Regions from separate parts of the Nocardiopsis mwathae genome, predicted to be linked through region 1. Evidence: predicted binding sites of a transcription regulator. Region 1 holds the regulator's gene; each other region holds the start of a gene.

What was found. The regulator HrcA, encoded in region 1, represses chaperone genes, less so after heat shock. The targets are predictions, from matches to a motif close to TTGGCACTCTCNNNNNGAGAGTGCCAA.
Region 2: a site for HrcA is predicted at 1,562-1,588, ahead of groL (chaperonin GroEL). Genes of this name have one in related genera too.
Region 3: a site for HrcA is predicted at 1,222-1,248, ahead of HNR23_RS18015 (FmdB family zinc ribbon protein). Genes of this name have one in related genera too.

Annotation. Positions count from the first base shown of each region.
Region 1 covers NZ_JACHDS010000001.1:1,163,777-1,167,142, reverse strand. The annotation lists gene dnaJ (molecular chaperone DnaJ) at 1-1,087, opposite strand, end outside; gene hrcA (heat-inducible transcriptional repressor HrcA) at 1,088-2,101, opposite strand; gene HNR23_RS04635 (DUF3097 domain-containing protein) at 2,345-3,145, shown strand; gene HNR23_RS26570 (DUF4870 domain-containing protein) at 3,246-3,366, shown strand, end outside.
Region 2 covers NZ_JACHDS010000001.1:4,449,220-4,452,585, forward strand. The annotation lists gene groL (chaperonin GroEL) at 1-1,433, opposite strand, end outside; gene HNR23_RS19405 (MoaD/ThiS family protein) at 1,766-2,044, opposite strand; gene thrC (threonine synthase) at 2,143-3,366, opposite strand, start outside.
Region 3 covers NZ_JACHDS010000001.1:4,152,538-4,155,903, forward strand. The annotation lists gene galU (UTP--glucose-1-phosphate uridylyltransferase GalU) at 1-335, opposite strand, end outside; gene HNR23_RS18010 (5-formyltetrahydrofolate cyclo-ligase) at 501-1,076, shown strand; gene HNR23_RS18015 (FmdB family zinc ribbon protein) at 1,263-1,643, shown strand; gene HNR23_RS18020 (SAF domain-containing protein) at 1,849-2,487, shown strand; gene HNR23_RS18025 (MscL family protein) at 2,672-3,076, shown strand; gene HNR23_RS18030 (D-alanyl-D-alanine carboxypeptidase family protein) at 3,124-3,366, opposite strand, start outside.

The sequences.
Region 1 (3,366 bases):
TGAACCTGCCCGGAGGCTGGTCCTCACCGCGCAGTTCGGCGAACTTGCGCAGCAGGTGCTCCTGCTCCTCGTCCAGCTTCGCCGGTGTCTCCACGTTGACCTGGATCATCAGGTCACCGCGGCCGCCGCCGTCGAGGCGCTTGCTGCCGCGCCCGTTGAGCGTGATGACGTGCCCGGAGTTGGTGCCGGGCCGCAGGTCGATCTCCTCGGTACCGTCCAGCGTCTCGAAGGTGAACGACGCACCCAGCGCCGCCGCCGTCATCGGCACGGTGATGGTGCAGTGCAGGTCGTCGCCGCGCCGCTCGAAGATCGGGTGCGGGCGCTGCACGATCTCCAGGAAGATGTCGCCGCGCGGGCCGCCGTTGGGGCCGACCTCGCCCTCTCCGGCCAGCTGGATCTGGGTGCCGTCCTCGACACCGGCGGGGATCTGCACCTTGCGGGTGACCTTCTCGCGAACCCGCCCCTCGCCGGAGCAGTCGGCGCAGGGGTCGGTGATCACGCTGCCCTGGCCCGAGCACTGCGGGCACGGGCGGGTGGTCATGACCTGGCCCAAGAACGAGCGCGCCACCTGGGAGACCTCTCCCCGCCCCTGACACATGTCGCAGGTGCGGCGGTGGGTGCCCTTGGCGGTCCCCTCGCCCTGGCAGGTGTCGCACAGGACGGCGGTGGGGAAGGTGACGTCCTTGGTGACGCCGAAGGCCGCCTCGGCGAGGTCCAGCTCCACGCGCACCTTGATGCTGCGGCCGCGGCGCACCCGGTCGCGCGGTCCCCGACCGCCGCCCGGCTGGCCGCCGCCGAAGAAGGCGTTCATGATGTCGTCGAACGGGAAGCCCGTCGCCCCGAAACCGCCGGCGCCGGCGCCGCCGCCGGGTGCGAAGGGGTCGGCGCCCATGTCGAACATGCGGCGCTTGTTGTCGTCGGAGAGGACCTCGTAGGCCTGCGTCACTTCCTTGAAGCGCTCCTGGGTGGCCGGGTCGGGGTTGACGTCCGGGTGCAGCTCGCGGGCGAGTCGACGATAGGCCTTCTTGATCTCGTCTTTGGACGCGTCCCGGCGCACACCGAGGATCTCGTAATAGTCGTTCGCCACTTACTGTCCCGCCAAAATCGTGCCTACGTACCGAGCCACAGCGCGTACCGCTCCCATCGTTCCGGGGTAATCCATGCGTGTCGGACCGACCACGCCGAGCTTGGCCAGTGAGTGATCACCGATGCCGTAACCAGCGGAGACGATCGAGGCCGATCTCAGGCCCTCGTGGGAGTTCTCCTCACCGATGCGGACGGTGAGCGAGGAGGGGTCCCCCGCCTCACCGAGCAGGCGGATGAGGACCACGTTCTCTTCGAGCGCTTCGAGTACCTCCCGAAGGCTAGCCGAGAAATCCATCGCCGCGAGATTCGCCGTCCCCGCCAGGACGATCTTCTCCTCGCTGCGCTCCACGAGACTCTCCAGAAGGACCGACAGCACCGAGGCGGCCATCCGCCGGTCGTCCGGGGGCACCAGTGCGGGCACGTCGGCGACCGCGGGGGGAACGTCGCTCAGCCCCTTGCCCACCAGCAGCCGGTTGAGCAGGGTCCGCAGGCTCTCCACGCTGCTGTCGTCGACCCAGTCGAGGTGGTCGATGACCCGCTGCTCCACCCGCCCGGTGTCGGTGATCAGCACCATCATCACGCGCCTCGGGCCCAGCGGCACGAGTTCCACGTGCTGCACGGCCGAGCGGGTCAGCGACGGGTACTGCACGATCGCGACCTGGCGGGTGAGCTGGGCGAGCAGGCGCACCGTGCGGGCGACGATCTCGTCGAGGTCGATCGCTCCGCCGAGGAACGTCTCGATCGCCCTGCGCTCCGCCGAGGACAGGGGCTTGACCGTGGACAGGCGGTCGACGAACAGGCGGTAGCCCTTGTCCGTGGGGATCCTGCCGGCGCTGGTGTGCGGCTGGGTGATGTACCCCTCTTCTTCGAGAGCCACCATTTCGTTGCGGATGGTCGCCGGTGAGACACCGAGGCTGTGCCGCTCCGCCAGGGCCTTCGATCCCACGGGCTCCTTCGTGGACACGTAGTCCTCGACGATGGCACGCAGAACCGCGAGTTTCCGGTCGTCGAGCACGCGCTCACCTCCTGGCACTCCGTGGTCTTGACTGCCAATTCTAATGTCCGCCGCAAGGTCGCCCGGGGGAGCGGCCCGGCGGCCCGGGGCGCGCCGTACCCCCGCTCCCCCTCGGCGGCGACCTGACCACACCGTCGTCCCGGTCCGCCACTACAATCCAGGGCCGTGCACAGCGACTCAGGCAAGGGCAGAGGGACCGGCTCCGGCGACCGGCGCTACGCCGACCGCTACGGCGGCGACGTTCTGGCGGGCGGCCCGCGCCGCCCCGAGAAGGGGCGGGTCCCGGAGGTCACCATCGAACCGGACCTGGTCGCGGAGTCGGCCGACGGGCGCTTCTGCGGCGCCGTCGTCGACTGGGACAAGACCACCGTCACCCTGGAGGACCGCCACGGCGCCCGGCGCGTGTTCGACCTCACGCCCGCCGCGTTCCTCATCGACGGTGAACCGGCCACGCTGGTCCGCCCGACCGCCGCGCCGCGGGGACCGCTGCGCAGCGCCTCCGGCTCCATCGCGGTCCGGGGGGCGCGCTCGCAGATCGCCAAGGAGAGCCGGATCTATGTGGAGGGTGTGCACGACGCCGAGCTGGTGGAGCGGGTGTGGGGCCACGACCTGCGCGTCGAGGGCGTCGTGGTGGAGTACCTGGAGGGCGTCGACCACCTGCCCGAGATCGTGCGCGATTTCGAACCCGGGCCGCAGCGGCGGCTCGGCGTGCTGGTGGACCACCTCGTGCCGGGTTCCAAGGAGAGCCGCATCGCCGAACGGGTCCGCTCACCGCACGTCCTGGTGACCGGCCACCCCTTCGTGGACGTATGGCAGGCGGTGAAACCGTCGGCACTGGGTATCGAGGCCTGGCCCGAGGTCCCGCGCGGCGTCCCGTGGAAGGAGGGGGTGCTGCGCGCGCTGGGGAGCCGCGAGGAACCGGGGGAGGCCTGGCGGCGCATCCTGGCCTCGGTACGGTCATATGCCGACCTGGAACCCGAACTCCTCGGCCGCGTCGAGGAACTGATCGATTTCGTTACCGCCCCCTACGTGGTGGAAGACTAGTCTCGCCCGAGAGCCGACCGCGGGCACGCCCCGCGGTCACCCCCTCGCGGGAGGTCGGACGAGACGATCGCCCCCACCACAAGCGGCATACCCAAGGGACATGATGAGCGAGACCCCGCCCAACGGACCACAGCCCCAGGACCGGCCCGCAGACGGCCAGCCGGCGCCCGGCCCCACCCCTCCCGACGCGCAGCCGGGCCCGGGTCAGGCGGGGACCGGTG
Region 2 (3,366 bases), 3.3 Mb from region 1:
TTGAGGCCGACACCGGCGTCGAGGCCCTTGACCTTCTCCGCGACGACGCCGCCGTTGAGGCCGGCGTTGACCGCGATCTGCTTCAGCGGCTCCTCGATGGAGCGGCGGACGATGTCGGCGCCGATGGCCTCGTCGCCGGACAGGTCCAGCTTCTCGAAGGCCGGGACACCCGCCTGCAGCAGCGCGACGCCACCGCCGGGCAGGATGCCCTCCTCGACCGCGGCCTTGGCGTTGCGGACGGCGTCCTCGATGCGGTGCTTGCGCTCCTTGAGCTCCACCTCGGTGGCGGCACCGGCCTTGATGACGGCGACGCCGCCGGCCAGACGCGCGAGGCGCTCCTGCAGCTTCTCGCGGTCGTAGTCGGAGTCGGTGCGCTCGATCTCGTTGCGGATCTCGTTGACACGGCCGGCGATGGCGGTGGCGTCGCCGGCGCCGTCGACGATGGTGGTCTCGTCCTTGGTGACGACGACCTTGCGGGCGCGGCCGAGCATGTCGAGCTCGGTGTTCTCCAGCTTGAGGCCGACCTCCTCGGTGATGACCTGGCCGCCGGTCAGCACGGCGATGTCGCCGAGCTGGGCCTTGCGGCGGTCACCGAAGCCCGGGGCCTTGACGGCGACGGACTTGAAGGTGCCGCGGATCTTGTTGACGACGAGCGTCTGCAGCGCGCCGCCCTCAAGGTCCTCGGCGATGACCATCAGCGGACGGCCGGCCTGCAGGACCTTCTCCACGACGGGGAGGAACTCGTTGTTGTTCGAGATCTTGGAGTTGACGATGAGGATGTAGGGGTCCTCAAGGACCGTCTCCATGCGCTCAAGGTCGGTGGCGAAGTAGGGCGAGATGTAGCCCTTGTCGAAGCGCATGCCCTCGGCGAGTTCGAGCTCCAGACCGAAGGTCTGGCCCTCCTCGACGGTGATGACGCCTTCCTTGCCGACCTTGTCCATCGCCTCGGCGATGACCTCGCCGATCTGGGCGTCGCTGGCGGAGATGGAGGCGGTGGAGGCGATCTGCTCCTTGGTCTCCACGTCCTTGGACAGCTTGGCCAGCTCCTCGCTGATGCGGGAGACGGCGGTCTCGATGCCGCGCTTCAGGCCGACCGGGTTGGCGCCGGCGGCGACGTTGCGCAGACCCTCGCGCACCAGCGCCTGGGCCAGCACGGTGGCGGTGGTGGTGCCGTCACCCGCGACGTCGTCGGTCTTCTTGGCGACCTCCTTGACGAGCTCGGCGCCGATCTTCTCCCACGGGTCTTCGAGCTCGATCTCCTTGGCGATGGAGACACCATCGTTGGTGATGGTCGGGGCGCCCCACTTCTTCTCAAGGACGACGTTGCGGCCCTTGGGGCCGAGCGTCACCTTGACGGCGTCAGCAAGCGTGTTCATGCCACGTTCGAGGCCGCGCCGGGCTTCCTCGTCGAACGCGATCAGTTTGGCTGCCATAGAGTTCTAGTCCTCCCGTGACCGGGCTGATACGCGAGGGAACGAGCCGACGCCCGCGACGGACGACCGCGGCTTCTCCCCGGCAACCCGACTGCCGGAGACCGCGGCCTCATCGTCTCGATCCTGACTTAGCACTCATGATCCCAGAGTGCTAACGCTCCTTTTTTAGCACTCGGGCCGGTTGAGTGCAAACGACTCAGCGAAGTTGTGGAAGCTCGGCTACCCGCAGGTCAATAGGGGTTTCACGGCCCCGACCAGCCCCCGGAGAGGCACGAAAACCGCGCCCGCCGAAGGGGTTGGCAGGCGCGGTTTCCTGGGACGACGCGAAGGAGCTAGCAGCCCCCGGCGACCGCCGGGATGATCGAGATCTGCACCCCATTGGCGGTGGCGGTCGCCAGCCCGTCGGCGAAGCGGACGTCCTCGTCGCCCACGTACACGTTGACGAACCGGCGGATCTTGCCGGAATCGTCGAGGATGCGCGCCTGGATGCCCGGGTAGTTGGCCTCCAGGTCGGCGAGGACGTCGGCGAGAGTGGCGCCCTCGGCACTCACCTCGGCGGCGTCCTTGGTGTAGCTGCGGAGAATGGTCGGCACGCGGACACTGACGCTCATGGCTGCGAAGTACTCCTGACGGGTGCGGGGTGGGTCGTGGGTCGCGGATCGGCGGCTGTGGTCGGCGGGCGGCCGCGGTCGGCCGCGGGTCGGCCGGGTCAGAGCAGCCCGGCGTCCTTGAACGCGTCCAGGGACGGCTTGATGGTCGCGGTGACGCCGGAGTCCACGGCGTTCAACGTCTTGAGTCCGTCGCCGGTGTTCAGCACGACGGTCTCGGCGCCCGGGTCGAGCACGCCCTCGGCGGCCAGCTTGCGCAGCACGCCGGTCGTCACGCCGCCGGCGGTCTCGGCGAAGATGCCCTCGGTGCGGGCCAGCAGCTTGATGGCGTCGACGACCTCGGCGTCGCTCACGTGCGCCACCGCCCCACCGGTGCGAGCGCAGATGTCGAGGACGTAGGGGCCGTCGGCGGGGTTGCCGATCGCCAGCGACTTGGCGATGGTGTCGGGCTTGACCGGCTGGATGACGTCGTGCCCGCGTTCCCAGGCCCGGGCGACCGGGGAGCAGCCGGTGGCCTGCGCGCCGAAGACCTTGTAGGGGCGGTCCTCCACCAGGCCCAGCGCGATGAGCTCGCGGAAGCCCTTGTCGATCTTGGTGAGCTGGGATCCCGAGGCGATCGGGATGACGATCTGCTCCGGCAGCCGCCAGCCCAGCTGTTCGGCGATCTCGTAGGCCAGCGTCTTGGAGCCCTCGGCGTAGTAGGGGCGCAGGTTGACGTTGACGAAGCCCCAGTCCTCACCGGCGCTGTCGCCGATGAGCTCGGAGCAGAAGCGGTTGACGTCGTCGTAGTGGCCGTCGAGGGCCACGACCTTGCCGCCGTAGACGGCGGCCATGACCACCTTGCCCTCCTCCAGCCCGGCCGGGATGAACACGCACGAGTCGAATCCGGCGCGGGCGGCGGCGGCGCCGACCGCCCCGGCCAGGTTGCCGGTGGACGAGCAGGACAGCGTGCGGAAGCCGAACGTGCGCGCGGCCTCGACGGCGATGGCCACCACACGGTCCTTGAAGGAGTGCGTGGGGTTGCCGGAGTCGTCCTTGACGTGCACCGAGCGCAGCCCGAGTTCGGCGGCCAGCCGGTCCGCCCGGACGAGCGGGGTCAGGCCGGGGTTCATGTTGGGTAGCGAGGCGACATCGGCCGGGACGGGCAGCAGGTCGGCGTAGCGCCAGATGTTCTTGGGGCCGCGCTCGATGGACGCGCGTGTGACGGTGCCGAAGTCGTAGGCGATCTCCAGCGGGCCGAAACAGAACTCACACGCGAAGCGCGGGCCGAGGTCGTAGCGTTCCTCGCACTCCCGGCAGGACAGCGCGACGGCGGGGCCGAAGGA
Region 3 (3,366 bases), 3.0 Mb from region 1:
CCCTGGCGGACGTAGTGGATCTGGGCCAGCTCACTCGACTCGCGCACGGCGTTGAGCCGCTCGGTGTCGTTCTTGGCCCGCAGCGCCTCCTCCAGCTCGTAGGCGCGGTCGAAGTGGTCCTCGATGGAGCGCTTGCTGCGCCCGGTGATCATCAGGACGTCGTCGAGGCCGGCGGCGACGGCCTCCTCCACCACGTACTGGATCGCCGGCTTGTCGACGATCGGCAGCATCTCCTTGGGGGTGGCCTTGGTCGCGGGGAGGAAGCGAGTCCCCAGGCCGGCGGCCGGCACCACGGCCTTGGTCACCAGAGGGCGGACGGCTTGCGATTCACTCATGTCGGCACTGTACGCCGCACAGCCGCCCCCACGCGTGCTCTGACCTGCCGCTCCAGGCGATTGGCGCCGGTAGGAGCGCTATGTCGGACCACCGGGCGGCCGGACGTTCATCTGCCTTTCCCCTCATCCTCACCTTCCGGCGCCGGGCTGGGACACTTCTGTGTCATGGACATCGAGGCGAAACGGGAGATGCGGCGCGAGATCCTCGCGGCGCGGCGGGCGATGCCGGAGGCAGAGCGGGCTGCCGCGGGACCGGCGATCCGCGACGCCGTCGCCGCCCTTCCCGAGCTGGGTATGGGCGGCACCGTGGCGGCCTACTTCTCGGTAGGCACCGAACCGGACACGCACAGGCTGGTCACGACCCTGTGGAAACGAGGCACCTACGTCCTACTTCCGGTCGTGATGCCCGACCGGAGCCTCGACTGGGCCGCCTATGAGGGGCCGGACAGCCTCGCCCCGGCCGGGCACGGGCTGCTCGAACCCACCGGGCACCGCTACGGCCCCGACGCGGTCCGCACGGCGGCCGCTGTGATCTGCCCGGCGCTGGCGGTGGACCGGGCGGGGCGGCGGCTCGGCCGGGGCGCCGGGTGCTACGACAGGGCGCTGGCGCGCGTCGGCCCAAACACGCTCACCCTGGCGGTGATTTACGACACAGAACTCGTGGCGTCCGTCCCCGCCGAGGAGCACGATCTCGCGGTGCGGGCGGTCGTGACGCCGGGCCGGGGGGTGGTGCGCTGCTGAGGCGCGCCGCTTCACGGGACTCGCCGGGGACCGGGGGGAACACAGCGGGGCGGTCGGGTGTTACAGGGTTCGGCCCACCACCCGCCGGCAGGAGCGGCACTCCCCAGCACCGATGTCGCGGCTTTGCCGTGCGAGAGCGTACTATTTGGCAGTCGGTGGGCGAGAGTGCCAGCAAGGAGGACCACAGTGCCTACGTACCAGTACGCATGCACCGAGTGCGACCACGGGATGGAGGTCGTCCAGAGCTTCAGCGACGAGTCCCTGACCGTCTGCCCGCAGTGCCAGGGGCGGCTCCGCAAGGTGTACTCGGCCGTGGGCATCGTCTTCAAGGGCTCCGGCTTCTACCGCACGGACAGCGGCACCAGCTCCGACAGCTCGGTGCTGGCCGGGTCGAACGGCAGCGGCACCAACGGAAACGGCAGCGGCAAGGGCGAGGCGGCTGCGGCTTCCTCGGACTCCGGCGCGTCGTCGACCTCTTCGTCGTCCGCCTCGACGGCCTCTTCTTCTTCGTCCTCCTCCGGGGGATCGGCGAGCACGTCCAGCGCACCGGCGGCCGCCACGAGCTGAGTCGGCGGCCTGAGCCGACACGACATCGAGAAGGACCGGGGCTCCCCGCGGGGAACCGCCCCGGTCCTTTCGCGTTCCATGGGACGCCGAGCCGGGAGCCGCCGCCCGCCGCACCCCGGGCTCCCCTCGGGCCGCACCGACCGGACCGCCCCCACCCTGTGGACGGCGCCACCCCGGGGCGCCGCCCGTCGCCTAACGTCCAGGCATGATCACCGGAACACCGCGCGCCTTCGTCCACCTGGCCCGCTACCGGCGCCCCCTCGGCGCCGTGTGCGCCGCGCTCGCACTCGGCGGGGCGGTGCTGATCATCCGCCCGCCACCCGCCCCGACGGTCGAGGTGCTGGTCGCCGCCCGCGATCTGACGGCCGAGTCGCCCCTCACCGCGGCCGACCTCACCGCGCGTGCCCTGCCGTCGCGCGCGGTCCCCGACGGGGCGCTGCGTCCGGACTCCGCCCCGGTCGGCTCCGGCCTCGCCGGGCCGATGCGGCGCGGCGAGGTGCTCACGACCGCACGCGTCGCCGACCCGCCCGCGAGTGGCTACGGGGCCGACCTGGTGGCCGCCCCGGTCCGGGTCGCCGACCCGGGCGCGGTGGCACTCCTGCACCCGGGAAGCAGGGTCGACATCCTGTCGGCGGCACCGGCCCCGGCGGCCGACCTCGGCGCGGCGGCGCCCGCGGCCGCGACCGTCGCGGCGAACCGCCCGGTCATCGCCGTTCCGGACGAGCAGGGCGCCATCTCCGGTGAGGCGGGTGCTCTGATCCTGGTCGCGGTCAGCGACGACGAAGCACGGGCACTGGCCGGGCGGGCAGCCGCCGAGCGGCTCTCCATCACCATCCGAGGTTGACCCATGACGCATCGAGGTACATCCTGACCAGGCGCTTCGCCACCGCTGCCCGCGGCGGTCCGGTGGGCGGCCCGGGACCACCGGACCGGCCGCCCGTGCCGGAACGGTCCAGCGGTCACCCGGCGGCGCTTCTCGGCCCCCGGTCGGCCACCCGGTCAGTCAGCGATCACTCGGGAGTATCCCCATGGACGGATTCAAGAAGTTCCTGTTCCAAGGCAATCTCATCCAGCTCGCCGTCGCCGTGGTCATCGGCGCCGTCTTCGCGGACCTGATCACCGCGTTCACCGAAGGGTTCATCACCCCGCTGCTGGGCATCTTCGGCGGGGTCCCCACGTTCGGCGACCTCTACTTCGAGATCAACGGCAGCCGCTTCATGTACGGGGCGTTCGTCGACTCCCTGATCGCCTTCCTGCTCACCGCGGCGATCCTGTACTTCTTCGTGGTCCTGCCCGTCGCCAAGCTCTTCGACCGGTTCATCTCCGAGGAGGAGGCCACCCACCGCGCCTGCCCCCAGTGCCGCAGCGAGATCGACAGGGCGGCCACCCGCTGCGCCTTCTGCACCAGCGAGGTCGTGCCCGAACCGGCCTGACAGCGGCCTGGGACGGCCCGAGGCCGCCCCAGGCGCCACGGCGCGGGTCACCCCGCTCCGCTCACCGCCTCGTACTCCCAGTGCCAGGGCTCGAACGGGCTGGAGTAGGCCCACTGCGGGTGGAACCAGCCCCACTGGCGCGAGTTCTGCTCCAGCCAGTTGAACGGCTCCGAGCCCTGGTTCTGCACGCCGCCGCACAGGTCGATGGCCAGCCCCCATCCGTGGTTGCTGGTGCCGGGGACGGCGGCGTTGCCGGGCGGCTGCTCGGCGTACACGCGGTGCTGGTTGGA